Regions from separate parts of the Alteromonas sp. ABH4_454 genome, predicted to be linked through region 3. Evidence: predicted binding sites of a transcription regulator. Region 3 holds the regulator's gene; each other region holds the start of a gene.

Region 1 (10,407 bases), 280 kb from region 3:
ATGGAGTTGATAGGCAGCCCATTAAGCACTTGAGACTGAACCACTGCACGAGTAAGCACTTCTTCATCTGTCAGGTTATTTGCAAAGAAATCGACGTTTAAGTTTTCATTTACTTCCCAAGAAATGCGAGCCGTTACCATGGCGTGAGCATCTACTTTTGTTTCAGGAATATTGATATCAAACGCGTAGTGATCGTCAACAAAGTTCACATGAAGATAAGGCGTTAAGTAACCGCCATTTGGCAATGAGTACTCATACCTTGCGCTTAGGCCCAGCGTATAATCTGGCGACATAGCTGGAGAGTAACCCGCAAAGCTAAACTGGCTATTTGGATCGTTTATATCCTGACGGCCATCAACATTGCCTAACCCAAGTAGAGGCTGAAGTTGAGAATTACCTACAGCAAAGTCGTCAGCGAACTCGGCATTAAGAAGTGCCAAGGTTGCATTTAACGTTAACTCGCTTAGTGGGCGCCATTCCAAATCAGCTTCTAACCCGTAGGTGTCAACCTGACCACCATTTTCATAGTATTCAAAGGTTGTACTAACGCCAGTAGAAACGCACTGTGCCACGGTTAAGTCAGTTGTTGTGTCGTTACACGAAACTGCAAACAGCTGCGCTTTCACGTCATCGTATTGGTTTGCAAAAGCAGAAACGTTAAACCGAACGGTGTTATCGAATAAAAAGCTCTTCAAGCCAATTTCGTAAGAAATAACTTCTTCATTGTCGTATAGCGGATCGGCACCACGCGCTACCACCCTCGCGTCGTTAGCACCACCAGTACGATAACCTGTTGCTGCACTGGCATAGACCATCATGTCTTTTGCAACATCTAGCTCGTAAGCTAACTTCCACAATACCGCTGAGTCGTCCCAATCGGGAATTGAATCGCCTGTAAATGTCTTCTCGTCTTTGTTGTAGCGAAGGCCAACCAACAAGCGGTTGCTGTCGTTAAGTTGATAACGAGCTTGGCCAAATACTGCTACAGAGTCGACTTCATGCGGGTCGTGATTTGGATTTCCCCACGAAGGAACCGTAATAGAATCTGGCTCACCGTTACCGGTTGTATCCTCACGCCACAGCCATTCCCAATCCGCTTCTTGCGAGAACAAATAAACGCCTGCTATCCAAGAAAACGGGCTATCGCTTTCGACAGACGACAACTGTAGTTCGGTAGAAAACGCTTTTTGATCGTCCTGACGTCCAAAGCCACCAACAAAGTCTAAGCCACCATCACTGTAGTCGTTATCGTAGAATTGCTCGCCTGACAGTTCAGAATAATTGGTGGTCCACTTTGCATTTGCCCAGTCCATCGCCCAGTCTAGCGTCAAGGTTGCCGACCACGCTTCTTGGTTATCGAAAGACACCGCATTTCTGTATACATCGTATGGGCCTTCATCATCTCGCTCAGCATCAGCTGGCTGATAAATGTGGCCAGGCGTTACCGTAGCAACAGGGTTGTAAACGCCCGACCCCGGCGAGGTTTCAGAAATTTGATAACCCGCAATTTGTTGGTAACCCCAAATCGCTTCTGAGTTTGCGTCTTTCTTACTGTAATCAAGGCGAAGCAATGCAGTAACATCGTCTGAGAATTCGTATTTAGTCGTGTTACGTAAGTAGAATTGATTCTTTTCGCGTAAATCGTCTGACGAGCCCGGCAAGAAATGGTTTTCGATCATGCCGTCATGACGGTCGTGGCTCATGACAAAGCGCGTAGCGGCCTTATCACTTAGCGGCAGGTTTAAAATAGCTTCATAGGCCGAACGGTCATAGCTACCATGAGTAAGTTTCACAGAACCACTGGTATAGCCAAGTTCAGGCTGCTTTGAAATAACGTTGATACTACCTGCAAATGTATTTCTTCCATACAATGTTCCCTGCGGCCCGCGCAGTACTTCAATGCGCTCAATATCAACGTAAGCCCCTAAGCCACCGGTGGTCGTTGGCACATAAATACCATCCTGGAAAATACCAACAACTTGTTCAGCAATACCTGTACCGGCCACGCCGACTTCGTTGGTACGAGCACCACGCATAGCGGGACGAACTTCACCACCCGAGCTGCCTATTCTTAATCCGGGAACAACGTTTTCAAGACCACTAATATTTTCAATGCCGTTACGCAAAATATCATCTGCACCTAACGCGCTCACAGAAGACGATACTTCCTGCAAATCTTGAGATTGTCGGTTTGCTGTTACTTCAATACGTTCAACACCCGCTGCTTTAGCTTCGCTGTCAGGGGTTTCTTGTTGGGCGCTAGCGCAAAAACTAACGCTGATTAGAAGTGCACTTTGAATAGCGCGGGAGAGGTATGTTGTATGGTACTTTCGTTGGTCTTGCTTCATCGTGATAGTTCCCGGATTAATAAAACCTTATCTGCAGTAACCTGTTAGTGCCCTGCGTTTATCAAGCCTTTGATGACCCTGCCTGTGACAACATCATACTAGGTTGTTTAATTCTTGGTCTAAACAAACATACAACCCAATTTACTTCGAAGTCAATAAAAATGTTCAAAGATTGTTAATTCATGAATTTTAATTTTTTGTTTAAATATACCAAAAACAAATAAGCTCATGTATTTAATAACTTTATTAACCAATAAAGGGCTTTATCAATGACAATAAAAATAAGATTCCGAAGTATATATTAAGACTTCAAGTCAAAAATGACTGGTAGGATCTGCATAGAAAAATGGCACTTTAAAATATAGAAACCGAATGCTGATGCATGAGTTAAGCATTAGTGGAAATAGATAAGAAAGTGCACTTAAGATAGTTTGGCTTATCAGAAAGCCCACCTAGCAAAAACGGACGTTTTGCTAGGTAGCTTCATGGGAAAATGACGTCAGTCAGTACACCTATTTCAGGTATAAAGCCTTTAATGTTGTTAGCTTAACTGTAGGTGGTAGTGCGCGATAAGATATCTAACCCTTGTTGTTTTAACCAATAAGGCACATCCATCAGCACCCAGTTTTCCAGTAATTTATCCCCTTTGCGATAGTACACATCAACCACTCGCATGTCAGCACGTATACCCGACGCCGGCATGCCGAACAAGCCGCCGCCTGCGGTATTCGATAGGTTCGGCCAACCAAAGAAACAGGCAAAACTGCCTTCACTAAAGCGCGCCACATGACCATTAAAAACTTTATCTTTCAAACCTTTACGAAAAGGAAATTGATGTTGCTGCTGGTAACGCTCGATGGTGTATGTAGCCCCTATTCCCGCTGGCCCGTACCACACCATATCTTCGCTCCAGCATTTGGCGAGAAGCTCTGGAGGACAGTTGTCGTTACCCGATTTATTTAAAGAATCTAGGTCTTTTACCATTTCCTCAACCAGCTCAATGGTCTTTTTAGACTCCTTAGGATCTTGCTCTTCAAACAGTAAACCGTTGTGATCACATGGCCCTGGATAAACAAACGTATGGCCTGTTTCTACGGGCAAAGGATTAAGCCCAACTTGCTGCATTAGTGCAATTAAGTCGAAGAAAATAGCGTGGCTAACTATCTTATTTTCACGTACTTCAAAAAACTCGGCATACCGTAAAAAAGCCAGTTTCCCCGTACTTCTAATACCAAGAAACGGCTTGTCGAACAGTCCAGCAAAGTGACCCATCGACATAACCCACTTGCCTTCGCCGGCGCTGTTATCTCCCGCCATGAATACGTCCTCACGGCGCTTCATACGCGTAAAACTCTGTTTTAACGGCTCCCACAACTCTTTCACTAATTCTGCTGGAGTCGAACATTTATCAAACGGATAGCAGGCATAAATCTTTGCATTTTCATCAACATACGATTTCACTACGCCTTTAACATCACTTGCCTCACCTTTGTCAAAAGCGGCTTGATAGGATCTGACAACGGCTTTTTCGCTATTAAAACTCATGACTTACGCCTCTTTGTTTAAAAAATTGTTAATACTGGCCTGAAATAATTAATGACTTCGAAGTCATTATGTATTAGGTTGAATATTATTGTAAATAGAAAGCGCGCTTATTAAGCAGGCAGAGTAAAGAATATGACTGAAAATTTTGGCGTTTTAAACTGGTCTATCTTAGGCGGGTACATCATTGCGAACCTGTTGCTGGGTTTGGTGATTGGTAAAAATATAAAAAATTCCGACGATTTTTATCTCGGTCAAAAACAAACTCCGTGGTGGGCAATAGGTATTTCGGTTATTGCCACTTACGTTAGCGCTATGACGTTTCTTGGGGCACCAGCCTGGGCTTATTCAGAGGGGCTATCCGTTATAGCACTTCATTTGAACTACCCTCTCGTCATCATGGCTGTAATCATATTCTTTTTCCCATTCTTCTATAACGCGGGTGTCGCGTCCATTTACGATTACCAAGAACGGCGTTTCGGCAAGCGTGCCCGCGCCATGGTATCCAGCATTTTTATGCTAAGCCAAATCATGAGCTCAGCAGCTATTCTTTATGCTACCTCTCTTGTTTTGTCGTTCATTACTGGCGTACCTGTAGTGTGGTCTATAGTTATAGTTACTGCCATAGCGCTTATCTACACCATGATGGGCGGCATTACTGCCGTAATTTGGACTGACGTTATTCAGTCAGTGATCTTATTTGTGGGCGCGGGCATTATTATGTACGCCCTGCTTGAAAGCGGCGACACTACGCTATCTTCATCAATGAGCGAGCTTAAAGCTCAGGGTAAATTAAACCCACTTAATTGGGACTTCGACTTTACTGAAGAAACTACAGTGTGGAGCGGCATTATTGCTATGACGCTGTACCACATCACCGTTTACGGCACCAACCAAATGATGGTGCAGCGAACGCTGGCTGCCAAGAATATTGGTGACGCCAAAAAATCTTATTTATTAATGGGTTTCTGCGCGTTCTTCATCTACTTCTTCTTCATTGTACTTGGCGTGTTGTTTTACGATTTTTATCAAGGCAAAACCTTCGAAAACAGCAACACAATTATTTTGCAGTTCGCAACCGATTACGGCTTGCCGGGTTTAATGGGCATTATTGCAGCCGCGGTTATGGCCGCATCCATGTCTAGCCTAGATTCCTCATTTAACTCGCTATCGACAGTGGCAACTATCGATTTCTACATTAAATACTTCAAGAAAGACGCGTCAGATGCCCATTACCTTAAGGCTTCGCGTATTTTTACCTTGTTCTTCGCCGTACTTATTATTTTTCCAGCAATTGGCTACCACCTATTCAGCGAAGGCTCAATTTTAGAAATTTTGTCTAAAGTAGGCTCCTATTTTGTAGGTGCGCAAATGGGCATGTTCTTCTTAGGGTTCTTTTCTAAGCAGACAACCGAAAATGGCCTGATCATTGGCACATTGAGCGGCTTTATTGTTGTGACCTTGGTGGCCTTGAATACAGATATTGCGTGGCCCTGGTACTGCATCATAGGTGCAAGCGCTAATATTGTGGTGTCTATGATTGCTAGTCGCCTTATTGATGGCGTTCAAACCGAATACAACGCTTATACCATTAAAGGGCAGCAGCAACACTTCGCGCGCGAAGGTCTCGATGAGAAAGAGCAAGGATGGTATCGCGTACCCGGCCGCGTAGACCCAATCAACTACATATTGTTTGGGTTCTTCTTACTCACACTCGTGTTCTTATTTTCAATTCAATTTATGTTTTAAAAGCCAAACTCAGCGCTTTTGAGGGAGATTCTATGAGCGAAACATCCATAGCAAAAACGGTGTATTGGCAGCCTCTGCATGACATGCTGGACCCTGCACGAAGTAAAACGCAAACCTTGGCGGGTTTCGATGAAGAGTTTGTCGACTTAGCAGACTATATTTTGCGCATAACCCATCGTATTTGGGAGCAGAAAAACATTGGTGCTTGCTACGATTATTATGCTGACTACTGCCCAGTACATACGCTTGGCGGTTATGCCGACAGTGTTGATGTGGTAGTTCAAAACACGTTAAAAACCATTGCCGCCTTCCCTGACAGGTCGCTTATAGGTGAAGACGTTATTTACCGTGAAGAAGCCAACGAGGTGTATTATTCGTCGCACCGTATCACCAGTATTATGACCAATAAAGGCCCCTCTGAATTTGGCGCGCCAACAGGCAAAACCGGGCGTGTCACCACCATTGCAGACTGCATGTGCAGAGACAATAAGATTTTTTACGAATGGCTAATGCGAGACAATAGCTTTCTTATCGCTCAGCTTGGTATTGAGCTAGACGATGCTGCAGCGTTTCAAGCCAAGTTTCCTGTTTCGAGCACGTTTACCCAATGGCTAAATGAAGAGTACGCGCGAACATGTGCTAACGAGGCGTCGCGCTGGGAAGCATTGCCAGAGCAAGACAAGCCGTGGGGCGACTTTGCCAAATCATGGGCCGACCAAATCTTCAATAAGCGCATGTTCAATAAGCTGTCTGACTTTTACAGACCCAATGCGTCAGTGCAGTGGCCGGGCGGACGCCAAGCCACTGGCAATGCAGCTATTGGCGGCATGTTCATTAAGTACCTGGCCAGTTGCCCAGACGCCAACATGGTAGTGGATCATATTTGCGTTACCCATTACGACGACAATCGCGTGAACATTGCGCTTAGATGGGGCTTGGCGGGTCATTACAATGCAACACAAAGCAAATATGCGCAGTTTAATCAGCAACCCCATTATATTTTAGGGGCAACTCACTTTGAGATTGAAGACGGTGTTATAGCCAAGGAATTTACGGTGTTTGACGAAGTAGCGGCATTAGCAAACCTTATGCGCAAACTACCACAAGCGACGGAGGCATAAGCATGTTAAGCACAATTCAGCAGTTGCTAGAAAAACAAGACACACAATCACTTACCGCTGCCTTGCTTCATTCAAGCCGCTGGCTTTTAGGAGAAAGGCTGCACTACGGGCCAATTCAGCAACGGGGTTTAATGGCTAATTGGCTTGATATTACAACGCATTTTGAGACCGTTGAGTTATGCGCGAAGGTGCAAAGTGGTGATGTTGAAGCAGGTGTATTTTGTCTTTCATCAGCATCGACCAGCACCTACTTTATTGCACAATGCGAACATCGCAATGGCGCTATCAAGCAATTGCTTCAATGGGTAGACAGTGCTTCGCTTGCGAGGCGCTACAATACAAAAGAAGCCTCTGGCGATGACAACTCGATGTCGCTACCTTTTTGGCCCGAGCCAGACCCATTACAGTTGAGCGAGTTTGACCCTCAACTTCATCTTAAGACAACCCATGCGGGCATTAACGATGTGGTTGCAAGTAACACTAGCGATAAAAGCAAGGCGCTACTATCGCAATGGTGGCAAGTGTGGCAAGGCTTCGACACGGCAGGTATCAAAGAGCTATACAGTGACGCTACCCATATTAGCGTAAATAGCCAAATGTTAAACAAAGAAGGTTTTCCTTCTGTCTCGTCTTGGCTGACTTTACTTGAAAGCAAATTACACCGCCGCTACTGTCAGCTGGAACAAGTAATAGCGGATGAAAGTAACGCGCTAGTCAGATGGCGAATAGATGCAGACCTGAAGACTGATAACGGCCTAATACGCGTGCGCCTGCCCATAGCAACCATGCTTACGTTTAACGAGAATAAGATTACTACTGAGTACTGGGTAGTTGATTCTATCGCGTTTGAAAAACGCTTTGGTGCTCCCCTTCCCTTCTAACCACCCTTTTTAAGCTAACGTATCAGCTTCCAGTCACTAAAATTTGATACGTTAGAATTTTGCGCCTCTCCGTGTGTAGAGGCGTTTTTTTTGGCTTTCTATTAGTGGTGGTTGGGAGGTTAGTTTGTTTTTTCTGAGCCTTTTCACGGAATAGTGAGCTTTTTTAACTAGTTGGTAAAAATCCGTTACAGATAAATTATTCGGACTCTAGGAGTGTAATTTGCTAGCGATGTATATGTAAAAACAACTGACCAAATCTTCTGAGCAACTACGTGAAATAGCGGTTATCTGGACAAAAACTCTATAAGTTTTGTTTGATATTCGTCGATACCATCAGGAGAGTGAGTAATTAGAAACTCAAACACTTCAAACTCTGTTTTAAGCTTATTATGCGCATATTGTTTCAGTAGAGATTTTCCCCGTTTTTTTGGAGAATTCCCTCTAACATTTAATTCTTTATCATAAATTTCGTCATGATGAGCATCCCAATAAAGTCCGAGCTCATGCTCTAAATCTTGGTAAGGCAAAAATAGTACATTTTTTAAATCCACGAGATTACCGACATTCAGTTGATCGCCGTCTAACGCACATAAGACATTTTCAGGACTAGAAAAAAACTCCTGAGCCTCGTTTCTATGTCGTATATCAACTGTATTTTGAGCCCCACCGAAATGAATCACGATGTATTTGGAAAAAATCTGCTCGCCCGTTCTATGGATAAGATACTTTATGAAATTTGCTGATAACTCATCTTCTGCAAGAATATAGCGATCCCAGTTCTTGTGAAATCCAAACAAAATGCTCTTTGCATAATTGTGTGATATCTCCCTTGTAGAAACTTTCCCCGCTAAGTTTTCCATATAGTGCAACTCCCCCTCGTGGAGCGTCTCCATTAAGGCGAGAGAATGGGTCGTGAATATAACATTTACCTCATAAAGCTCGCATAGCCTCCTGAGCTCTTCGATAAGTTTGACTTGCGCTGATGCGTCAAGTGCAATATCAATTTCATCTATAACGATGCATTTACGCTTTTCTTGAATGTATCTGTACAAGTTTATTAAGAAATACTCTCCAGAGCTGAGGTAGTCTTCTCTGATATAAAAACGTTCTACTGGATCTCGCAAAATGGCGTAAAAAGTTTTGCTTTTGATGCTGACTTTTTTGAGATTGTTGAATCGATCATCGCCATATACTCGATTGAGAAATTGAATAAGCTCTTCTGGTTCTTCAAAATCACCATTTGCCATTTTTGAGCGAATATCCGAGTCGTACTTAACAAGCTCCTGAAAGTGACTAAAGCGTTTCCCATGTGGGATTGGGAGCTCAACACCAAACAATTGCCTTATGTCTTTGTCAATAAGCTGCTTAGAGTCGATCGCTTTCAGTTTTTTGTTGAACAAAAAACTATATGTCTTATTTCCTACTTTGTAGGAAATATGACTTGATTCATCAAATATGTAAGGAGCGCCTGTCTGTTGGAATGTATCGTTGATAGGTAGGTTACGAATTGCTCTAACGAGAGTAGTTTTACCGCACCCGTTCTTACCCACCAAACATTGAAGTTGATTTAGCGAAAGATCGACTTCAAAAAAACAGTGCTGTATATGTTGTACGTTCTCTATTAAGACTGAGAGTAGCATTTTGTTACTTTGCCGACTTATGCAAAAACATTTCTATGATCGTGTTGCCGTACTTCTGGCGTAGTTTCAATAGATACTCTGGAGCCATTGCATTTGCTCCAATTAAGCGTCCAGACAACATCGAGATAACATTTTCGCGAGTAAGAACCTTATTATTCTTAGCTCTTTTGTTTTTGAGTACTACTCCGTAGCCTAAGAACTTGTCGTCGTTGGTTAAGTAGTGATGAAGCAATGTTTCAATTTCAATCTTATCGGCTCTATCAATCGAAATCTGTCCATTGGGTAAAACTACTAGTCCTAGCAGTTTTACCTTCTGTCCTTGCTGTAGGTAACGCGTTTTGGCTTCATTTAGCTTGATTTCCGCACCGAGGAACTCTTGCAACAGCCCACCAACCCTAGCTGCAAGCATTCTTAAAACCTCATCATTGTTCGCAGACAAAATGATGTCATCAGCATACCTAGTGTAACTAACATCTAATTCATTCGATTGTATTAATAACTCTTTATCAAAATTTAACAGGCACATATTGCTGATGGCGGGAGACGTAGGAAACCCCAATGGAAGGCAATTTTTATATGAGACAATATTTAAAATGACGTCTGCGTATTCATGGATATCTGCAATGGGAACACTCCCTAACCCGTTACGTATCGACTTACTCACTAGGGGTTTTGTTATACTGCCAAAGAAATTAGCTATATCCGTCTGAAAGAAAAATCTGTTCTTAGAGTGAGGTAATACTGCATCACGAACATTTACGCCCTTTCGATATGAAAAAACCACTTCATTAGCAATATTTCCATAGTCAAACACGTTTTTTGCCAAAAAATGGAGTATACGTTTGAGTCGTTTAGATGGTTGAACAATCTCGCGCTCTTTTACCTGGGTAACTGCAATATTGTTATCGACGGAAAGGTTAAGAAAGTCATCAAACAAGAGAGAGTTATGAAAATTGGAAACAAACACTTCTTGAAACGTCCTATAGCTTTCGTTTGTGTTTGTTTTCATTGCGATAAGCAGTCCTGAAGAGCAATCAAACCATCTTTAAGCCATGATAAAGGAGAAGGGAGCGGATCGCCTCGCCAAATCTCGAATAAACGTTAGTTTGATTCATGAGGTTTACTA
Region 2 (10,407 bases), 420 kb from region 3:
TAACCGATATAAGTGCCGTTGGATTAACCTGTTTCAAATCGAAAATTAGCTGAGCCAAATCTTCAATTGAATAGATATCGTGGTGCGGTGGTGGTGAAATAAGGGTTACACCTGGTACAGAGAAACGAAGCTGTGCGATGTACTTATTTACTTTATCACCAGGAAGCTGACCACCTTCACCTGGTTTAGCACCTTGCGCTACTTTTATCTGAATAACGTTAGCGTTTACCAAATAGTGAGGTGTTACACCGAAGCGACCTGACGCAACCTGCTTAATTTTAGAATTCTTTTCAGTACCAAAACGAGAAGGGTGTTCGCCACCTTCACCCGAGTTAGACTGACCGCCTAAGCGGTTCATGGCAATAGCCAGCGCTTCGTGCGCTTCAGGGCTTAGTGCACCAATTGACATGGCTGCGGTATCAAAGCGCGGGAATAAGTTCTCCGCTGCCTCTACTTCGCTAACATCAATAGGGTCGCAATCAGGGTTAATAGCTAGCAAGTCGCGAATGTGTGCTGGCGCACGGTCGTTAACAAGCTTGGCATATTGCTGATAGTCATCGTAGTTACCTGACACCACAGCCTTTTGAAGCGTACTCACTACGTCTGGGTTATACGCGTGATATTCGCCACCGTGAACGTATTTAAGCAAGCCGCCGTGATCGACAGACTTACGCTTAAGCCATGCAATACGGTTAAGGTTCACAAGGTCTTGATGGAAATCATCAAAGCCCGCACCTTGAATGCGTGAAGTCACACCTTTAAAGCAAAGGTTCATTACTTCATTGTTTACGCCCACCGCTTCAAATAGCTTAGAGCTACGGTAGCTAGCAACGGTGCTAATACCCATCTTAGACATAATCTTATACAAGCCTTTGTTGATACCCTTACGGTAGTTCAACGTGGCCTGCATAGGAGAAATATCCAGCTCACCTTTTTCGCAAAGCTGCTCAATGGTTTCGTATGCTAGGAATGGGTAAACCGCAGTAGCACCTAAACCAATCAACACGGCAAAGTGATGCGGGTCGCGGGCACTTGCTGTTTCAACAACAACGTTCGCGTCACAGCGCAATGACTTTTCAACGAGACGGCGCTGTACCGCACCTACCGCCATTGCTGCTGGAATAACCAAGCGGTTTTGCTTAATGTTTCTGTCAGACAGAATAACGAATGCTGCACGCTTGTTCTTAACCAGCATTTCTACTTCGTTACACACGCGCTCGATGGCTTTCTTTAAACCTTCTTGCGGTGCGTATTGAAGCTCTACAACCTCTGAATAGTAGTTGTCAGGGTTAAATTCACGCAGCTGCTTAAGATCGGTATACATTAATACAGGCGAGTCGAACAACACGCGGTCAGCGTAACCTGAAGTTTCGCTAAAGACGTTTTGCTCGCGGCCAATACAGGTTGCTAACGACATAACGTGGTTTTCACGTAGCGGGTCGATAGGCGGGTTAGTAACCTGTGCAAATTGCTGACGGAAGTAATCGTAAACAGTACGCTGGCGCGATGACATAACCGCCATTGGGGTGTCGTCACCCATTGAACCAACGGCTTCTTGACCGTCTTTTGCAAGCACTTTAACCACTTGCTGAATTTCTTCGTAGCTGTAGGCGTGTAGCTTGTGATATACCGCCATGGCATCATCGTCAAACACGCGTTTGCCAATTAGCGAGGCATCAAGCTGCTCGATTGGAGTCAAACGACGAATGTGTTTTTCTAGCCACTCTTTATATGGATGACGCGCTTTTAAGTCGTCATCAATTTCTGTAGAACGCCAGATTTTGCCTGTATAAGTATCTACAGCAAGCATTTCACCAGGACCTACACGGCCTTTCTCAATAACGTCAGCTTGCTCGTAGTCCCAAATACCCACTTCTGAGGCAAGAGTAATAAACCCGTTTTTGGTGATAACGTAACGTGCTGGACGTAGGCCATTTCTATCTAGGTTACAGGCAACGTGACGGCCATTCGTTAATACGATGCCGGCAGGGCCATCCCATGGTTCCATGTGCATCGAGTTAAACTCGTAGAATGCACGAAGGTCATCATCCATGGTTTTGTTATTTTGATATGCAGGTGGAACAAGCAAGCGCATGGCGCGGAATAAATCCATACCACCGGCTAAGAATAGTTCCAGCATGTTATCCAGTGACGATGAGTCTGAACCTTCAGTATTTACAAAAGGTGCGGCATCTTTAAGGTCGGGGATAAGCGGCGTTGAAAACTTAGCAGCACGAGCCATCGCCCAATCGCGGTTACCTTTAATAGTGTTAATTTCACCATTATGCGCAAGGAAACGGAAAGGTTGGGCTAGCGGCCAGCGTGGTAGTGTATTCGTTGAAAAGCGTTGGTGGAAAACGCAGATTGCGCTTTGCATACGCTCATCGGCAAGATCGTGATAAAAGGCGGGTAAATCTTTTGGCATTACCAAGCCTTTATAGATAGTTACCAAGCCTGATAAACAAGCTACGTAAAAATCGGGATCTTTTTCAAGACGTTTTTCAGCGCGGCGACGGATCATATACAAACGACGCTCTAGGTCGCGTTTTCTCCAGCCCGCAGGAGCGTTCACAAAAACCTGTTCAATCTGTGGAACGCCTGTAAGCGCTAATTCACCCAGTACTGAGCGGTCGACAGGCACTTCGCGCCAACCCACTACTGAAAGTGTTTCTTTTTCAAGTTCTTCATTAAGTACTTCACGCGCAGTTTGCGCAAGTACTGGGTCCTGACTTAAGAAAATCATGCCCACGCCGTATTTTTTGCTGAGTTTCCAGCCATTTTCTTCGGCGATTGCATGGAAGAACGCATCCGGTTTCTGTAGTAATAAACCACAGCCGTCACCGGTTTTCCCGTCGGCGGCGATACCGCCACGATGCTGCATACGGTCAAGACCGTGTATAGCAGTAGTTACCAATTCGTGACTGGCTTCCCCATGAGTGTGAGCAATTAAGCCAAACCCACAGTTGTCCCGGGAATCATTGGGATTATATAAACTCATCTCTTAACTCCTTCAACCTTTTGACTGGGCAAGGTATGCGTTGCGTGTAGATGCGCCTAGGTTTGCGTATCACAACATTATTAGACGTCTTTTAAACCTGCGAGCGGTATTGCTCGCGGCATGCGCCTTTCTTGTCGTTATTTATTATTAGAGGATTCCAGTCTTTTCCGCATGTTTATGCATTATTGCTGTGCGGGCCGTACAAAATACCCACATTGAAAAATAAAATCAAACGCTAAAAATTCGAGGTTTATAGAGAATTGGTATAAATATAAATAAGTTTATTAAAATCATAGATTTGCAGTTGAACTTTTAGGTTTGTAACAAAAATGTTATCAGCGGATAAAAATGATAAATTTTAGTTGCGTAAATGGTATTGGTTCTCATTCGCTTTTTTAAAGTGAATAATTATGCTCTCATGGTGTCGTTTTATGTTGTCAAATGCCTTTTGTTTGTATTTTTATTAAATCGTAAAGTTACGGTTCCACTAATATAAGTAGTTTGCTATATTGGTTAAAAATTATTCGTATGTAAGGTTGTGTCTCACTTGATAGGACATTCGTGTAATTTCCACGAACGCATTAGCGTTAGTTAAAGAATAAAAATTCACTGAAAGCTCATGCTACCAGGTCAGTGAGGACTATCGAATGACTGCATTACAGGCAAGCCCCAACAGCACCTTTATTATTAACGACCATATAATAACCGGCGAAGACGTAAGTTTTACGCCTTCTCCCAATAGCTCAGGGCTTTTTGAGCAGGGTTTTCCTGACACTATCGTCATACACTTCACCGCAGGCAGTAGCCTAGCGTCGTCAGTTAATGTATTAACCAGGCCAGGCAGTGGCGTGTCGGCTCACTTTGCCGTGGGACGCAGTGGCAATATAGTACAAATGTTGCCAACCAATAAGATTGCATGGCATGCAGGGGAAAGCCATTTCGAAGGGCGTAGCGGATTAAACCAATATTCAATAGGTATTGAACTAGATAATGCAGGCCAACTTAAAGAAAGAAGTGACGGCACTTATGAGAGTTGGTTCGGTAAAGTATTTGAAAAAAAAGAAGTATTCGAAGCTAAAAAGAAAAACCAGCATGCCACTGGCTATTGGCATAAGTATTCTGATATTCAAATTTCGCGAACCCTTACCTTGTGTAAAGCACTGTGTGAGCACTACCAAATTTCTACCATTGTAGGGCATGAAGAGATTGCGCCCTCGCGTAAAGTAGACCCCGGCCCCGCCTTTCCCTTACAAAAATTTAAAGAACTCGCATTACATCCCGACAGTAACGTTTGGGAAACTGATTCAAATAACACCAATTCACAGCGAGAAGCCCACGACCAATTCCGACGTGACATAACTAGCCCCATAAAGAAAATTGCGAATGTGAGTGCAAATGCGCTTAATGTTAGAAAAGGGCCTGGCACTTCATTTCCCATTATTGATAATGGTTTAAATAAAGGAGAAATATTAAAAGTACTAGAGAGGCAGGGCGATTGGGCGAAAGTATCTTTTACTAAAGTCGGATGGGTAAACACCTCATTTATTCACGAAGTTACGGAAAAGTCGCCGTTTAAATCGTGATCGTGAAGTGGTGTCATCGCTTTGCTACAACAAACCGCATTCCCGAAGTGATTAAAGCCTGATAGGATACAGGCAAAATAAGATTAGATTAGACGTACATGCATTCAGATTCACCAAACGATTCTTGGGCAATCCGCTTTGCTCAATTTGTTCAGCGTTTTGGCACTCTAAAGCTCAGCATTTTGTTTGTTGTTCTTTCGCTGGTGTTCACGCTAGGCGGTTCTTACGTGATACGCGTGAGTATGGGAAGCCAAGTTCAACCTGACGATTTCATAAGTGCAGTCATTCTCACGATGCTATCTGCGCCTTGGGTACTCTACTTCTTCAGTGAATTAATAAAGCAGCTAGAGAATTCGCGTACCAACTTAAAAGAAGTTGTTAGCCAATTAGAAAGCTTACGTGAAGAAGACGTATTTCTTAACCGAGAACTACAGAGCAATATTCGTCAGCTTAATCATGAAATTGAACAGCGTAAACAGGCGCAGGAAGAGCGAGAAGCTCTGTTCAAAGATTTAGAAAGAGAAATTCAAGACAAATCTGAGCAAGAGGCTCAAGCGCGACGTTTGTCCACGCTATTGCGCTCTATCATTGATGCGTCGCCTGACTTAATTTACTACCGCAATGAGGAGGGTCGATTTGCAGGCTGTAACCGCATTGCCGAGTTAATGACGGGCAAAACCGAGCAAGAGTTGCTTGGGTTGACGCCAAAAGATGTATACGAAGAAGAGTTAGCCCGCCAAATTGTAGCAAGCGACCATGAAGTATTAGAAACCAACGCAAGTATCACAGAAGAGTTGTGGCTCCGTTTCGCTGACGGCCGTCGTCGCTACTTTGAAATGAAGCGCGTACCTTTCTTCGACAAAGAAGGTAATCGTTTAGGTTTATTGTCTTTCGGTCGAGATATGACGGAACGTAAACAAGCCGAAAACGCTGCGGCGAAAGCAAGCACCGATAAGACGCGCTTTATAGCGACCATCAGTCATGAACTTCGTACCCCATTGAACGGTATTGTAGGCCTAAGCCGCATGCTGCGTGATACCGAATTAAGCGATGAGCAATTTAGCTGGGTAAGTACTATTTACGCTAGTGCTATTACATTAGGTAATATCTTCAACGATATTATTGATCTCGACAAATTAGACAGAGATAAACTAGAGCTAAGCCTTAAAACGATTTCGCTAAAAGATTTCACAGAAGAATTAAGCAGTATTATTCGACTGCTAGCGGCAGATAAACAGCTTGAACTAAAAACGACGATTAATGAGCCGTTACCCCGTTTAGTGGAAATTGACGGTACCCGTCTTCGCCAAATTTTGTGGAATATATTGTTTAACGCAGTGAAGTTCACACAAAAGGGGCACGTGAGTTTATCAGTATCATCAACGAAACCTGATGGTGATAAGGCATACGTTACCTTCATTATTGAAGATACCGGCGTGGGTATTCCTGAAAGCGAAATCGATAAGATTTTTGCTATGTATTACCAAGTCGATCACCCCGATCATCAGTCAGCCACAGGCACAGGTATCGGTCTGGCTATTTGTAAGCAAATGGTCGATTTAATGAAAGGTGAAATTCACGTTTCTAGTAGCGTGGGTAAAGGCACCCGTTTTGAGATTGTACTGCCAGTGCAAATCTCTAACAGCCCAATGAAGGTCGCACAGCTTCAAGTGACGGGGCTTAATATCTTGTTGGTAGAAGATATTGAGCTGAACGTTATGGTTGCCAAAGCCTTGCTTGAGAAGCTTGGGCAAAAGGTTGATGTTGCAATGACGGGCCAAGAAGCTATTGATAAGGTAAGGGAGAACCAATACGACCTTATCCTGCTCGACATTCAGCTGCCTGATATGACTGGGTTCGATGTGGCGAGCACTATTATTGAAGAAGACTTGGTCATGCAGACGCCTATTGTGGCGCTAACGGCTAACGTAATTAAAAAGCGTGATGAATATTTAGAAAACGGTATGGACGATGTGATTGCAAAGCCAATCAAGAAGTCTCGGGTAATTGAGGTGTTCAACGAGCTGTTCCATGCACCTCCAGCTCCGCTAGAAGTTGACGGCGAAGTAGAGCGCCCTGAACCAACTAAAACATTAAGTAACATTTTAGATATGGACTTATTGCAGATGTTGGTAGATACCATAGGGGATGAGATGGTGCGCGCTAGCGTTAAAGTATTCCAAGAAAAAATGCCTGAATACATGGAAATACTGCAGCTTAGCCTAAGCGCTGATGAAAAGTCCGAAGTGTGCTCACAGGCTCACAAAATTAAAGGTGCAGCTGGCTCTGTAGGCTTGGCTCGCGTACAACGTATCGCTAATCAAATCCAACAAGGTGATCACCCAACGTGGTGGGAGAACGTGCACGATTGGGTAGAAGAGCTTCAAATGGCGGTTCAACACGACATGAAGGCGCTGCACGATTGGTTAAACGAACAACAGGTTGACGACTAGTCAGCGCAACGCGCTCTTTGATTTGTAATGTTAAAAAGAGGGCTTGCCCTCTTTTTTGTTATAAAAATAGCGGTAGAGTAGACGTTAAGAACAGCGTTGCTACGTAGCTAAATGGCTCTCAAAAAGGCGGAAGGCTTTTTATATCTATTCAGTGGTAAAAGGAATTAATGTGATGACAATAAGCGCACAACAAGAAACCGTATTTTCAAACGATCAGTTAAGCGTTGACGAGATTCCCTCACTTCAAACGCTCGCGTTACTGCCTATTTCTAAAAAGTACCGAGCGCTGAATATTTTCTCAATTGGATTGATAGCTTTAGTGCTAATAGGCATCGCCACCGGACTACGAGTACAAAACTTTTGGTCACTACCAGAAGGGTTACTACACGCTTATCCATATGTTATCGCAGGTATCGTCGCTTTAGGCAGCGTGTGGGCGCTGTACCACTTCTTTGCTGATGTCCGCATATTTTATGCAATACGAGAGCAAGATATTAGTAAACAGTCTGGGCTCATTTTTAGAAAGCTTTCGTGTCAGCCTATATTACGTGTTCAGCACGTTGAAGTTAACCGCGGGCCGTTTGATAGATGGGCGGGTCTTGCTTCTCTTCAAGTATTTTCGGCTGGCGGTGAAATGCACACCTTTGAAATACCCGGGCTAAGTATTGAAAGGGCTGAGCAGTTACGTGAATTTATACTTGCTCACAAAGATATTGGTGCTCGCTAATGTCGGTATCAGAAACGTCCTCAAACGAAGCGTCAGAACATAATCTGTCACATGAGATAAAACCTGATGCTGCTGTGCAAGCACCGACATTAAAGGTAGAAACGGGTGATGAGTGGCAGCGCCTTTCTCTTATTTCTATTCTGTACTTTACCATTCGTAATTTTTCCGCCTCGGCACAAGTACTTATCTACACCATTCCCGCGTTAGCCATATCGTTTAATATTTGGGATAACTTGCTGTCGCCTGAAGTGCTAATTGGTGCCGGGATCCTGTTTTTATCTACTAGTAGTAGCGGCGTAATAAGCTTTCTTATGTACAAGTTTCGTGTGCACAACCAACACGTCGAAATTCATCATGGTGTGTTTCAGCGCCGCTATACCAACTTGCCTTTGTGGCGTATTCAAAACGTTAAAATAGAACGCCCTTTCTATTATCGCCCGTTTGGGTATGCGTTAGTGGTGCTTGATACCGCAGGAAGCGGTAAAGAAGAAGCAAAAATAGTGGCGGTGCCTCAAGACTATGCTGAAGCACTGAAGAAGCAGGTGCTGTATGAAAAAGCTCATCATGACGTGGGCGATATAGATGAACTAACTGGTGAGAACCTTTCTGATAGTGAATTGGCTGACGGAAGTTCGATTTCACGTACAAAAAGCATGAGTGATAAAGCGGCAAGTAACGCCCATACAAGTGAAGAAGTATTAAATCGTCGGTCTGTCAAAGACATTATTATTCACGGCATCACTAACAATCGAGTTTGGATCATACTGGGTGCAGCAGCGCCTTTTTATGACGATGTGTTTGGGGTTGTGTCAGAGTGGTTGGCTGATAAGGGCTTACAGCTTAATCAGTTGGTCGGTGAACAAACAGTCGCTTGGTGGCAGTTTGGACTGTATGCCTTCGTCATACTAATGATGCTAATGGCGTTAGTGGCGCTACTTAGCGTAGGCGGCGCGCTTTTCACGTTCTATGGCTACACGCTTTCACGATCGGGAGACAGATATATCCGTCGCAGCGGCTTACTGAATAAGCTGGAAGTAAGTATGCGTGCATCGCGTATTCAAATGATTACAGCGAAGCAAGACTGGCTGGATAAAATACTAAAGCGGGTGAATTTGTATTTTGAGCAGAACTCTACGGCTGGGCAGCAAATGCAAGAATTGATGTCGCCAAATAAACTTATTGTGCCATCGGTCACTGAAAATGAAGCCTTTGAACTTAGCCAAGAGGTTATGCCTGGTTGCGATTTACGTGGTCAGCCTTATCAGGTTATCAGCAAACGCTTTATAAGCTTTTGGTTGCTTGCAGCATGGGCGTTGCCAGTTTTTGGTTTTTTCACACTGGGAGCCGTCACTTCCCATTTAGACATTATGATTGGCGCAGTTACTATTTTTATCTCTGTTGCGCTTTTGCTGACACTTAGATGGTGGCGATGGGGAATAGCTTACGATAACAAATATGTGTATATAAGACGAGGTCGTATAGGTGTCGATTATCAGTGTTTCGAACCTTATAAAGTACAGCAAGTGATTATTAAGCAAAGCGTGTTTATGAAGCGTAATAAGCTTGCCACGATAAAATTTGTGCTGGCCTCAGGCGCGGTGACGGTACCGTTTTTACCAGAGGAATACGTCGATAAATTAGCAGATAGTGTGCTGTTTGAAGTGGAGTCTACCAGAAGGTCTTGGATGTAATGTAAGGCACTTCTATAGCGCAATTATCTATTCACTGTTTTAAGTACTGTTTTTATACGCTGTTTTTTTATGCAAATAGCGCGAGTTTGTGTAAAGGTAGGGATTAAGTTACACAACCCTGCGTCTATATGGATATTCTTGATTACAGTGTTATTGCGATCTACCTCATTATCTTACTTATCATTGGTTTTAGTCTGCGAGGACAGCAGTCGAAGAAAGACTACTTTTTAGCTGGCAGAAGCTTAAGTTGGAAGCCGCTATTGCTGTCCATCATGGCGACTCAACTTTCAGCGGTTAGTTTTATTTCGGCTCCGGCGTTTGTTGGGTTTCGCGAGGGGGGCGGGCTAATTTGGCTTTCTTACGAACTTGCTGTGCCTTTAGCAATGCTGTTACTCGCTACTGTTGTATTGCCAACCCTGTATCGAAGTGGCGTAGTGAGTATATACGACTACCTTGAACGCCGCTTTTCCACCTCCACGCGTATTTTTATTAGTATTGTGTTTCAATTCAGTAGAGCGTTCGCCACCGGGATAATGGTTTACGCCTTGTCTATTATCTTGCAAGGAACGATGCAAGTATCAGCTACACAGGCGATATTGCTAATTGGTGTTATTACGCTTTTGTATTCCTTACAGGGCGGTATGAAAGCGGTCGTTTACGGTGACGCTGTTCAAATGATCGTTATCGTGATGGGCACCGCTGTTTGTATCGCGTTTGGTCTTAATGCACTGGGTGGCTGGGACGCCTTTATGCAACTCCTCCCCAGTGAGCGGGTATCGACCATTAACTTCTCCTCACTAGGCTTCGACGGCGATAGTTTTGGTTTTTTACCCATGGTGTTAGGAGGTGTAATACTTTATGCCTCCTATTATGGATGCGATCAATCTGAAGCGCAGCGAGCATTATCCGCTCAGTCCGAAAACGATCTTAAAAAGATGATGTTAGCTAATGGAAT
Region 3 (10,407 bases):
GCGGTGTAGATTGGCCAATGCCGGTAGCACCACTATTTGAAACGCTAGACGATTTGAACAACTCGCCTGACGTAATGCGCAAACTTCTGTCTATCGACTGGTATCGCGGTTACGTGAAAGGTCGTCAGTTTGTGATGATTGGTTATTCTGATTCAGCGAAAGATGCAGGCGCATTGGCTGCGGGTTGGGCACAGTATCAGTCTCAAGAAGCACTGGTAGCCATTGCAGAAGAATTCGACGTAAGCCTAACCCTATTCCACGGTCGTGGCGGTACGATTGGTCGTGGTGGATTGCCAGCGCACGCTGCTATTTACTCACAACCTCCTGGCTCACTAGAAGGCGGATTCCGCGTAACAGAACAGGGCGAAACTATTCGCTATAAGTTCGGTATGCCAAAACTGGCTAAACGCAGCCTAGGTATTTACGCCAGCGCCATTATTGAAGCTATGTTGTTCCCACCTCCGGCACCAAAAGAAGAGTGGCGCGAGCTTATTACCGCAATGGCAGCGCAAGGTCGCGATAACTACCGTGCAACTGTACGTCATGATGAAGAGTTTGTCCCTTACTTCCGCGTGGCTACTCCAGAGCAAGAGTTGGGTAAACTACCGCTAGGTAGCCGCCCAGCTAAGCGTAAGCCACAAGGCGGAATTGAGAGCCTACGAGCTATACCGTGGATCTTCGCTTGGGCACAAACACGTTTAGTACTGCCAAGCTGGCTAGGCGTTATGCGCGCTATTGATAGCGTGAAGACCCCTGAAAACGAGAAAGTAGTTAACGAAATGTTCAGCGAATGGCCATTCTATCGTTCGCGTCTTTCTATGCTAGACATGGTGTTCCACAAAGCTGATCCACGCATTAGTGAAGCTTATGATGAGCGCCTTGTACCTAAAGAGCTTAAGCACTTTGGTGAAGCGCTACGTAGCGAGCTTAAAGAGAGCATCTCGTCACTGTTAGCTATTACAGGCGATGACGACATTATGAAGAACGATCCGCAAGGTAAAGAGTCTATGGAAATTCGCGCTGCGTATTTACAACCTCTTCATTACCTGCAAATTGAGCTTCTTGACCGTATCCGTAAGGCCGGTGATGAGTCGCAAAATACCAGCTTAGAGCGTGCAATGATGGTTACCATTGCGGGAATCGCGATTGGTATGCGTAATACGGGCTAGAGCCCAATTTAGCGCTTAGCGTTGTGACTAGAAGCCTGCTCATTGAGCAGGCTTTTTTTTGCAGATTGCTTAACTATAGCGAGCGAGTTTTATAAGATTTTAACAGGCTCGCTTCTTTTTCAAATAATGAGTGTGCCAAAGGATGTTCGGTAATGGATTGAATTGGCAGGAGTTTGAGAAACAGGCTCTCCTGTGCCAAGGATGCCGTGGCAAAGCCTACAAAGACGCAACAAAAAAGGCTGGATACGTAAGGTCGTAACAGACTGTCTGCAGCAGGGATGCTGCAGCCAAGCCTCCATGGATGGAAGCTCGGCGTGTCTGTGTAGGCCTTACGTATCCAGCCTTTTCTAGCGGATGCTAATGCATCCGCTTTAAGCACTATTAGCCGTTTACGAAATCAACGCCTAGCTTGATGTCGCCACGTAGGCCTTCAAGCATGTCGTTTTTCGCTTTTTCTTCAAACGCGCTTAGCTCGCCGTATGGCAAGATTTCTACAACACCGTTTGCGCCAAGGCGTACTGGGTGTGCGAAGAATGCTGCGTCGTCGCTGTCGTCAGTCTGTACGTAAGTGTACTCAACAACGTTCTCACCTTGCATTGCTGCAACTAGAGACAGACAGAAACGCGCTGCTGCTTGACCCATTGAAAGGGTTGCAGAGCCGCCGCCAGCTTTCGCTTCAACAACTTCAGTACCCGCATTCTGGATACGAGTAGTTAGGCTAGATACTTCTTCGTCTGTAAACTCTACGCCTTCAACTTGTGAAAGAAGAGGAAGGATAGTTGTACCCGAGTGACCACCGATTACCGGTACGTGCACAGAAGATACGTCTACACCTTTAAGTTCAGCAACGAAAGTTTCAGCACGGATAACGTCAAGTGTCGTTACACCGAAAAGCTTGTTCTTGTCGTAAACGCCTTTAGCTTTAAGCGTTTCAGCTGCAATAGCTACAGTAGTGTTAACTGGGTTAGTGATGATACCAACACACGCGTTCGGGCAGTTATCAGCTACACCTTCAATTAGGTTTTTAACAATGCCGGCGTTGATGTTGAACAGATCAGAACGATCCATACCTGGCTTACGAGGCATACCCGCTGGAATAAGAACTACGTCTGCTCCAGTAAGTGCATCAGCTAGGTCATCTTTACCGTGACCGGTTACTTTTACCGCAGTGGGGATGTGGCTCAAATCAACGGCAACACCAGGAACAACTGGCGCAACGTCATATAGCGCTAAATCTGAACCTGCTGGCAATTGTGTTTTCAACAACAAAGACAGCGCCTGACCAATACCACCGGCAGCACCTAACACGGCTACTTTCATACCATTTCTCCTATGGGATTACTTCACGTATTTAAACGGAACGTCACACTAATGCAACGCGGGGGAAAACTCAATCACCGGATCGTCTTATTAACGTTATTTATGGCGATTTTCATTCGATATTCATTATCATGAATGATTATGCAAAGAAATTGCGCAAAGTCTACCTGTACGGCACAATATGCGCATACTAAATAGAATTCCTTACGATAACACTTAAAAAAGAAAAGAGCGCTAATGGCAAACGCAAAACAAGAGCAACTCATCAAAGCTTTTAAAGAAATTCTAAAAGCAGAAAATTATGGTTCGCAGGGCGAGATTGTTGACGCTTTGAAAGCACAAGGTTTTGACAACATCAGCCAATCGAAAATCTCTAGAATGCTAAGTAAGTTTGGCGCGGTACGAACCCGAAATGCACGGGGAGACATGGTTTACTGTTTGCCTCCTGAATTAGGTATGCCTACCGCCAAAAGTCCGCTCAAACAGTTGGTATTAGATATCGTTCACAACAATGTCATGGTCATTATTAGAACGAGCCCAGGCGCTGCTCAACTTATTGCCCGTTTATTAGATTCGTTAAGCAAGAAAGATGGCGTACTAGGCACTATTGCAGGTGATGACACTATTTTCATTGCCCCTGCTGATGTGACAAGAATTGAAGAATTAAGACAACGCGTTGAAGATTTATTTGAAAATGTTTAGTTAGGGCAACCAAAAGCCGACAATCAAAAATCAAGAAACCGCATACAAGATGCGGTTTCCAAATAGGGTATAACCCAAGGCTATCCTAAGATAGCAACTTAATAAGCGCGTCTGCCGCTGGGCGTGAAGACGGTGGGTTCTGACCCGTTACTAACAAACCGTCAGTAAAAACTTTTACCGCGAAATCGTCAGCACTTTCATATTTACCGCCCTTTTTAACCAGTTCATCTTCTACCAGATAAGGAACAACATCAGTAAGTTCCATTGCTGCTTCTTCGCTGTTTGAGAACCCCGTTACCTGTTTGCCATCAACTAAGTATTTGCCATCTGGAGTTTTAACGTCCTTAAGTACGATTGGAGCATGGCACACTGCACCAACAGGTTTATTCGCCGCAATTGTGTCCTCAATTAATTTAATCGAGTGCGCGTTGTCAGAAAGATCCCATAGCGGGCCGTGACCGCCCGGGTAAAATACGGCATCGAACTCATCTGCACGCACATCTTCAAGCGGTATAGTCGAGGCGATAGCACTACGTGCCAATTCATCTTTGGTATAACGCATAGCGTCGTCTGTCATTGCGTCTTCTGCAAGACTATTTGGGTCAATTGGCACTTGCCCGCCCATTGGTGATGCCAGCGTAATCGTATAGCCTTGGTCTTTAAATGCGTAATATGGCGCTGCGAACTCTTCTAACCACATGCCAGTTTTCTTCCCCGTATCACCCATAATTTCGTGAGACGTCATTACCATAAGCATACGTTTTGTCATAAGCCCTCCTTGCGAGCATTTAAAAATGTAACGCCAATTGATTCGTGTGGTGGAGGGACTTAGATCATAAGCAAACACTGTGATCGATTAGTGGCTTGTGTGTGAGATAAATCGCAGGCATAAAAAAGTGCCACTTTCTGTTAAGGAAAGTGGCACCTAACACTACAACTTGTAGTTAGTGTTTACTACTTCTTAGAAGCGGTAGTTAACACCCAAACGTAATTCCCAAAGTGATGCATCACCTTGACGTGGAGTTGGGTTTGAAGAACCAATTGTAACAGTGTTGAACGATGCTTCTTCAAGAATGCCCCAGTCGTCATTCAGCATATTTGTGAAGTTATCAATCACGAAGAATACTTGTGCTGAGTGGTCTTTGTGGAATGCTGGAACATCTTGGCGAACCGCGATATCAACCTTTGTCCACCAAGGGCTTTCTTCATCATTACGCTCAGCACCGATTGGAAGAACACTACCGCTATCTAGGTAAGGAGTGAATTCAAAGATAGCGTTACCTTCATTTTTTGAATAAACAAGGCTGTAAGGTCTGCCAGACTGTGCAACCGCAAATGCAGAGAACGTAGTGTCATAACCATCAATAAGCTCGGTGGTGTAACGGAAGTCCAATGTAAAGCGGTGAGCAATGTTCCAGTCTGAAAGTGAAGAAACTTCTTCATTCGGGTTAGTAAATGCTCTGTACTGGTAGTTAGAAAACGCTACCGAACTGGTCATAGGCTGAACATCTTCAGCGTGGCTGTAGTTATAGCCTGCAACAACTGAGATCCCGTTATCCCATGATTTGTTCATAGTCCCTGTTAATGAATATGAAGTTGAAGACTCGTCAGAATTAGTTAACTCAAGAGAACCATAACCCGTTCTATCGTAATCGATATAACCTTCTTCGGTTAAACCAACCGCTTCAATACCTTTGTATTTAATCATCGCTTGGTCTTGCGTGATGCTTACCAATAGATCTAAGTTAAATACGTAGTCTTCATCTGTAATATGCGTCATACCTGCAGAGATTTTCCACTCACTAGGCATTTTGAAATCTGGGTCAAGGTTGTTACTTTCGAAGTTATCACCTTCACCAGCGTCCATAGCAGCATCTAAGTCTGAAGGTACAGAGTAACCTGGGCCAGCAGTAACACCGTCTTCAGTATTTACCCACGTAACACTACCGTCTAGAAGGTTAGCGTATTCGCCTTCTACTTCACCACCAGTTACGTTTGTGTTTTGATAATTGTTAGTCATCCAAACGTTAGGGTTACCACCTGAGAACAAGCCAAAGCCACCGCGAAGCTCTGTGCTATCGCTTAGCGTGTAGTTAAGACCTACACGCGGTTGAAGTAGGTCAATACCATCCAGGTTTGCTGTGTTGCTATAACCATAAGATTCAGTAAATTCGGTATTTTCCACTGGGCGGTCAGACGTTGTGATCCAATCGTAGCGAAGACCAGCTACTACTTTAAGATCGTCAGTTAGGTAGAACTCGTCCTGAGCATAAGTTGAGTGAGACGTATAACCCCACTCTGCCGCACGGTCGTTCAAATCACCTGAATAGGCATAACCGTATTCTATCTCTGCGTTGGTACCGTTCTCAAAGTCTTCAATGCTTTCAAACGTAATTGACGTTTCAGAGTGCTGAACAAATAAGTTGTATATGTCCAACTTATCATTTTCATAACCGAAGGTTAGGGTATGACCATTATCGAAGTAGTAGTTACCACGGAACATGATACTGGTTGCATCCCAGTCAAGGTCGTTGGCTTGACGGCTGTCGTCTGAACCAAGGTAAACAGTGATATCGTCAGAATCTGCGTTAGTCAATTCAATCTTGATCTCACCGAAGTCGTTGCCACCAGGGTTTCCATCGCCGTACATTGAACGTTGAAGGTTATCTAGCTCTGTACGTGCAATACGGATTTCAGTAGAGAATTTATCTGTCCAGTCTGAGTAAAGCACACCAATGAAAGATTGAAGCTCAGCACCACGCTCATATAAGTGGCTTGAGAATTCAAATTCATCAGAATCACCATCAGATTCAGAGAAGTTGTTGCCGTCATTGTAGTTATAAGTGAAAGCAAAACGATGCTGATCGTTAATGTTCCAGTCTAATTTAACAAGAAGCTTCTCATCTTCATTCGCCATGCTTGATGGAACTGTACCAGCGTCGAAGTTGTATACGCTTTGTGAGATAGCCTGAATTTGCTCAACTTGGTCTTGTGTTATATTGATTTCATTGATAGCACCTGAGCCGATTGCGCCGCGGTCGAAGGTGTTAGCGCCTTCAAGTTTTTCGTATGCTGCGAAGATAAATAATTTATCTTTAATAAGTGGGGCACCAACAGTAAAGCCATAACGCTTCTCGGTATAGCCACCAAGAGTAATGTCGTCACCTTCTAGAGAGTCACCACGTAGGCTGTCACTACCGAAGTCATAGAATGCAGAGCCGTGAACTTCGTTAGTACCTGTTTTACTTACAGCACTAATATTACACGCAGAGAAACCACCGTAGATTACGTCAAACGGTGCAATTTCAACTGAAACACCAGCGATAGCGTCGAAAGAGAAAGGCATTCTTTCAGTTGGGTAGCCGTTTGAATTTAGACCGAAAAGGTCGTTCATACGAACACCGTCAACAGTCAAGCTGTTGAAACGTGGGCTTTTACCCGCACACTGAATTCCGTTGCTGCCACCTTCGTCTACGTAAATACGTGGGTCGATACGAACAATGTCAGTGATGTCACGGTTGATAGCAGGCGCTTCTTGAAGAGTAGAAAGGTCGAAGCTTGCAACAGGGCCGGTTTGGCCGAAAGATAAGCTGCTAACTTGAGAACCAGTAACAACAATATTTTCGTACTGGGCTGCTGGCTCTAGCATACGCTCAATTGACGCTGACTCACCAAGCTCTAGGTAAACGTCATTGATTGTTTGATCAGCGAACTCGTCAGAATCGATTACAACTGTGTATGGACCACCAACGCGAAGACCGCGAAGACTGAACGTACCGCCGTTGTTTACAGTAACAGTTTTAACTGCGCCCGTAGGAACGTGAGTGACTGTTACAACAGTACCTGCTGCTGGGTTACCTTGTGGCCCCACAATTTTACCGTTCAATTCAGATGACGTAACCTGGGCCATAGCCGTTGACGACAAACCGATTGACAGCGCAACCGCAGCCGCAATGCGACTGAACTTTGCTGATGTTCTCATGTGTGTTTCCCTTTTTGTTTAAATTTGTTTTTAGGGTCGCAGTAGGGTGTTTCCCTTAGTCGACCTTTAATTAATATGAATCGGTGAAATTGTTATAGAGATTCATGTCAATTTTATTACAACTTTACATTTTTATTTAGCAGCAACTCCCCTAGGCGTTTGACTTTGTAAAAAATATCTTGACCAAATGGTCAGGTTAATTTACTTATTGTTATTATTGTCAATTCACGGCGATTAGCTGATGCTATTCTTGCCATATCAAACACTAATAAACAGCGTTTAACAAAAATCAGGTTTACCTATAAAAGATTCATTAATAACAACAACTTACCACTTTAAAATAAATTTACCTATTGCAATAAGTAACCTTAACTGATGAAATCCACATATAAATCGTTAATTCATTTGGTCGTTTTTTTGACAGATTTAAGAATTGTTACCTCTGCAAAGTGGATTGTGTTAGCTATAGTTGCACTATCGTGTGGCCTAGCAAGCTATTATAAAAACTCTACGTTTTATGATGACATTCTGCCTCAAACCGGCCAAATATTAACCTGCAATACAGGGTTATCGGGTAATAAAGATGTATTTTCTGCTTATATAACCGATGGTCGCATAGCTAAAATGGTTAGCGAACGATTATGCTCTGACAGCACAATAAAACGCCAATACAGCAGTATTAAAGTAGTAATTGGTCAAAGCGATTACGATACCTTTCGATATATAAACCACGGTGTAGTTGACCTAGCCTTGGTGAAAAGCAATATCGTGGATGCCTTTGGTGCAGATAAAATCTATGGTTTGACTAAGCTAGCAGCCCACCCTGACTACCCCGCATTTTTTATAGCGCTTAGAGAAAAACCATTGTTAAGTAAAGAGTATTTACTTGGGAAACGCATTGGCCTTTTAGACTATCCGAGTAGCCGTTCTGGTCATATAGTTCCCAAGACAGTCTTACAACATATGGGCCTGACAGACACCATTGTCGACATTGTCTATTACAGCTCTCACAAGGAATTGAGGCGCGCACTCCTTGCAGGCGAAGTCGATATCATCTCAACGTATTGGGCAGAGGAAGATGCCGAGACGTTTTCTAAGAATTACACCGCCCCCCTTTTAGAGAGCGTGAGCGGGATGCAATGGTATTTAAAGATGCAGACCCAAAATACGGACCTATTCTGCGCAGTTCAGTCAGTTGTCTACGAAATAGCGACAACTCACCCAAGACCATATTACAAAAATATTACGTTGGAAGAAGGGTGTAACAAATGAGTAAAGTTAAGTTACATCTGAAGTCACCCTCCAAAATTGCGGCTACGCTTTTATTACTGGTAATTTTGTTGCAAATAGCATCTATAGTCGGTCAATACTTTGCACATCAGCTTTCTATCCATCAAGCTATTGATGTCGTCGAAAGGCGTATAAGTTTGGATAGCGCCTTCCTTGATGTTGGAAACGAAACGCTAAATACGCCAGCGAATATGTATGCAATTGAGCGCTATCTTGAACGCCTCAATAAAGTGATAGAAGAAAAAACGCTGCCTGTCATAGCGAGTGCTGTTCAGGGCGTTCAGACAAATGCAGACTTAACTGAATACCCAATTGTGCATAGTTCCACTTTTAAGAATGCAGAGCAAACGATACATATTTCAATTAATAGTAGAAATGCTTTAAGTGAAGTGGGCATTAGCTGGGTAGCCGTTCTAATCGCACTTCTTATTGCCCCATTATTTGTATTTACGAACAAAGAGAAGCGAAAACAATCTCCCCTTGAAGAACTCGTTGTTCCTCCTAAGCCCAAACTAATAATTAACCTGCAAGAAAAGACCATATCAAACGGTATTGAAGACAAAGTAGTAACCTTACAAAACAAACCTCTTTGTTTTTACACTGCTTTGGTTAAATACTGCATAGCCAATCCCAATCAACCATTACCGCCACATAAAGATGTTCCAAGTGAGTTAATGGCGCTAGCTAATAAATGCTTCGGCCGATTGATTGAGTTAGGCCATACAAAGAGAAAACGCCCCGACTTCAACGCAAACCTAGACAAAACGTTAAGTGAAATAAGAGACTGCCCTTGATGAGTTGTTCTTGTCTTACGTTGAAGAAAAAGAGAAGTATTACCCACCTCGTGCTCAGGGTGAAGGTTCACGTTCAAAGCAACACTCTTATGCATTGCCACCGATAAAAGAAGAGGATATCGAAATTATTGGTAACTAATTAAAAACTGACCACTTGGAGAACTTTATTGTATTTTATGCGAGTTTAAAAAACAGCCCGCAATACCTTGAAAATACAATAATGTTCTAGCAAAGACCGCGCCCAAAAGCGAGAACTTGTGAATATAACATTGATTCGCGAGGCCTAAACGCGTATCTTTGCACCAACAAAACCAGCTTTATAGTACTATGCAATCGCCACTAATTATTGCCATTTCTGGAGCTTCTGGCTCTGGGAAGTCTCTTTTTACAAAAAATTTGTTTAACGGCTTCAGTGCTCAAGGCCGCCCTGTTCAAGTGCTGCGCGAAGATCACTACTATCGCGCCCAAGATCATCTTCCCATGGAACAGCGTGAGAAGAATAACTACGATCATCCAAACGCATTTGAACACGAGTTATTGAAAGCGCACCTGCAAGCATTGCGTGATGGCCAACCTATCGACTATCCGCATTACTGCTATAAAACGCACACACGTTTACCTGAAACGGAGCGCTTAAACCCCGCACCGGTAATCATACTTGAAGGTATTATGTTGCTTGCGCGTACCGATTTATTACCTCTATATGACGTAAAAATCTTTATCGACACTCCTCTTGATATTTGTTTGATGCGCCGAATGATGCGAGACCTGAAAGAACGTGGCCGTAGCATTGAGTCGGTGGCAAAGCAGTACGAAGAAACTGTAAAGCCTATGTATCATCAATTTATCGAACCTAGCCGCTTCACTGCCGACGTAGTAGTGACGCAAGGTGGCAAAAACCAAATTGCATTAGATGTGATCAAATCACACATTCAGCAAGCGCTTCTTTAAGGAAACATTACTATGGTAGGTTTACTGGGCATTGCAGTCCTTCTGGGTATTGCCTTCGCGTTATCATCGGCGAAACGCAGTATAAATTGGCGCACCGTTGGTGGCGCATTTGCTATTCAAGCATCAGTTGGCGCATTTGTCCTGTATTCTGAACCAGGTAAAGAGGTATTGTTAAGTGCAACCAAGTTTGTTGCTAATA

The links. The regulator ArgR, encoded in region 3, controls arginine synthesis, uptake and breakdown. The targets are predictions, from matches to a motif close to ANTGAATANNTATTCANT.
Region 1: a site for ArgR is predicted at 3,944-3,961, ahead of ACYX4W_RS19205 (ester cyclase). Genes of this name have one in related genera too.
Region 2: a site for ArgR is predicted at 3,398-3,415, ahead of ACYX4W_RS18620 (N-acetylmuramoyl-L-alanine amidase). Genes of this name have one in related genera too.

The regions. Positions count from the first base shown of each region.
Region 1 covers NZ_CM149972.1:4,399,028-4,409,434, forward strand. The annotation lists gene ACYX4W_RS19200 (TonB-dependent receptor) at 1-2,348, opposite strand, end outside; gene ACYX4W_RS19205 (ester cyclase) at 2,895-3,893, opposite strand; gene ACYX4W_RS19210 (sodium:solute symporter family protein) at 4,026-5,639, shown strand; gene ACYX4W_RS19215 (nuclear transport factor 2 family protein) at 5,672-6,760, shown strand; gene ACYX4W_RS19220 (nuclear transport factor 2 family protein) at 6,763-7,641, shown strand; gene ACYX4W_RS19225 (ATP-binding cassette domain-containing protein) at 7,926-9,281, opposite strand; gene ACYX4W_RS19230 (reverse transcriptase domain-containing protein) at 9,286-10,290, opposite strand.
Region 2 covers NZ_CM149972.1:4,260,391-4,270,797, reverse strand. The annotation lists gene gltB (glutamate synthase large subunit) at 1-2,998, opposite strand, end outside; gene ACYX4W_RS18620 (N-acetylmuramoyl-L-alanine amidase) at 3,646-4,581, shown strand; gene arcB (aerobic respiration two-component sensor histidine kinase ArcB) at 4,680-7,034, shown strand; gene ACYX4W_RS18610 (PH domain-containing protein) at 7,207-7,761, shown strand; gene ACYX4W_RS18605 (PH domain-containing protein) at 7,761-9,452, shown strand; gene ACYX4W_RS18600 (sodium:solute symporter family transporter) at 9,581-10,407, shown strand, end outside.
Region 3 covers NZ_CM149972.1:118,321-128,727, forward strand. The annotation lists gene ppc (phosphoenolpyruvate carboxylase) at 1-1,169, shown strand, start outside; gene mdh (malate dehydrogenase) at 1,551-2,489, opposite strand; gene argR (transcriptional regulator ArgR) at 2,727-3,191, shown strand; gene ACYX4W_RS00545 (type 1 glutamine amidotransferase domain-containing protein) at 3,277-3,960, opposite strand; gene ACYX4W_RS00550 (TonB-dependent receptor) at 4,153-7,173, opposite strand; gene ACYX4W_RS00555 (PhnD/SsuA/transferrin family substrate-binding protein) at 7,549-8,445, shown strand; gene ACYX4W_RS00560 (hypothetical protein) at 8,442-9,257, shown strand; gene ACYX4W_RS00565 (hypothetical protein) at 9,268-9,396, shown strand; gene udk (uridine kinase) at 9,585-10,208, shown strand; gene ACYX4W_RS00575 (NupC/NupG family nucleoside CNT transporter) at 10,221-10,407, shown strand, end outside.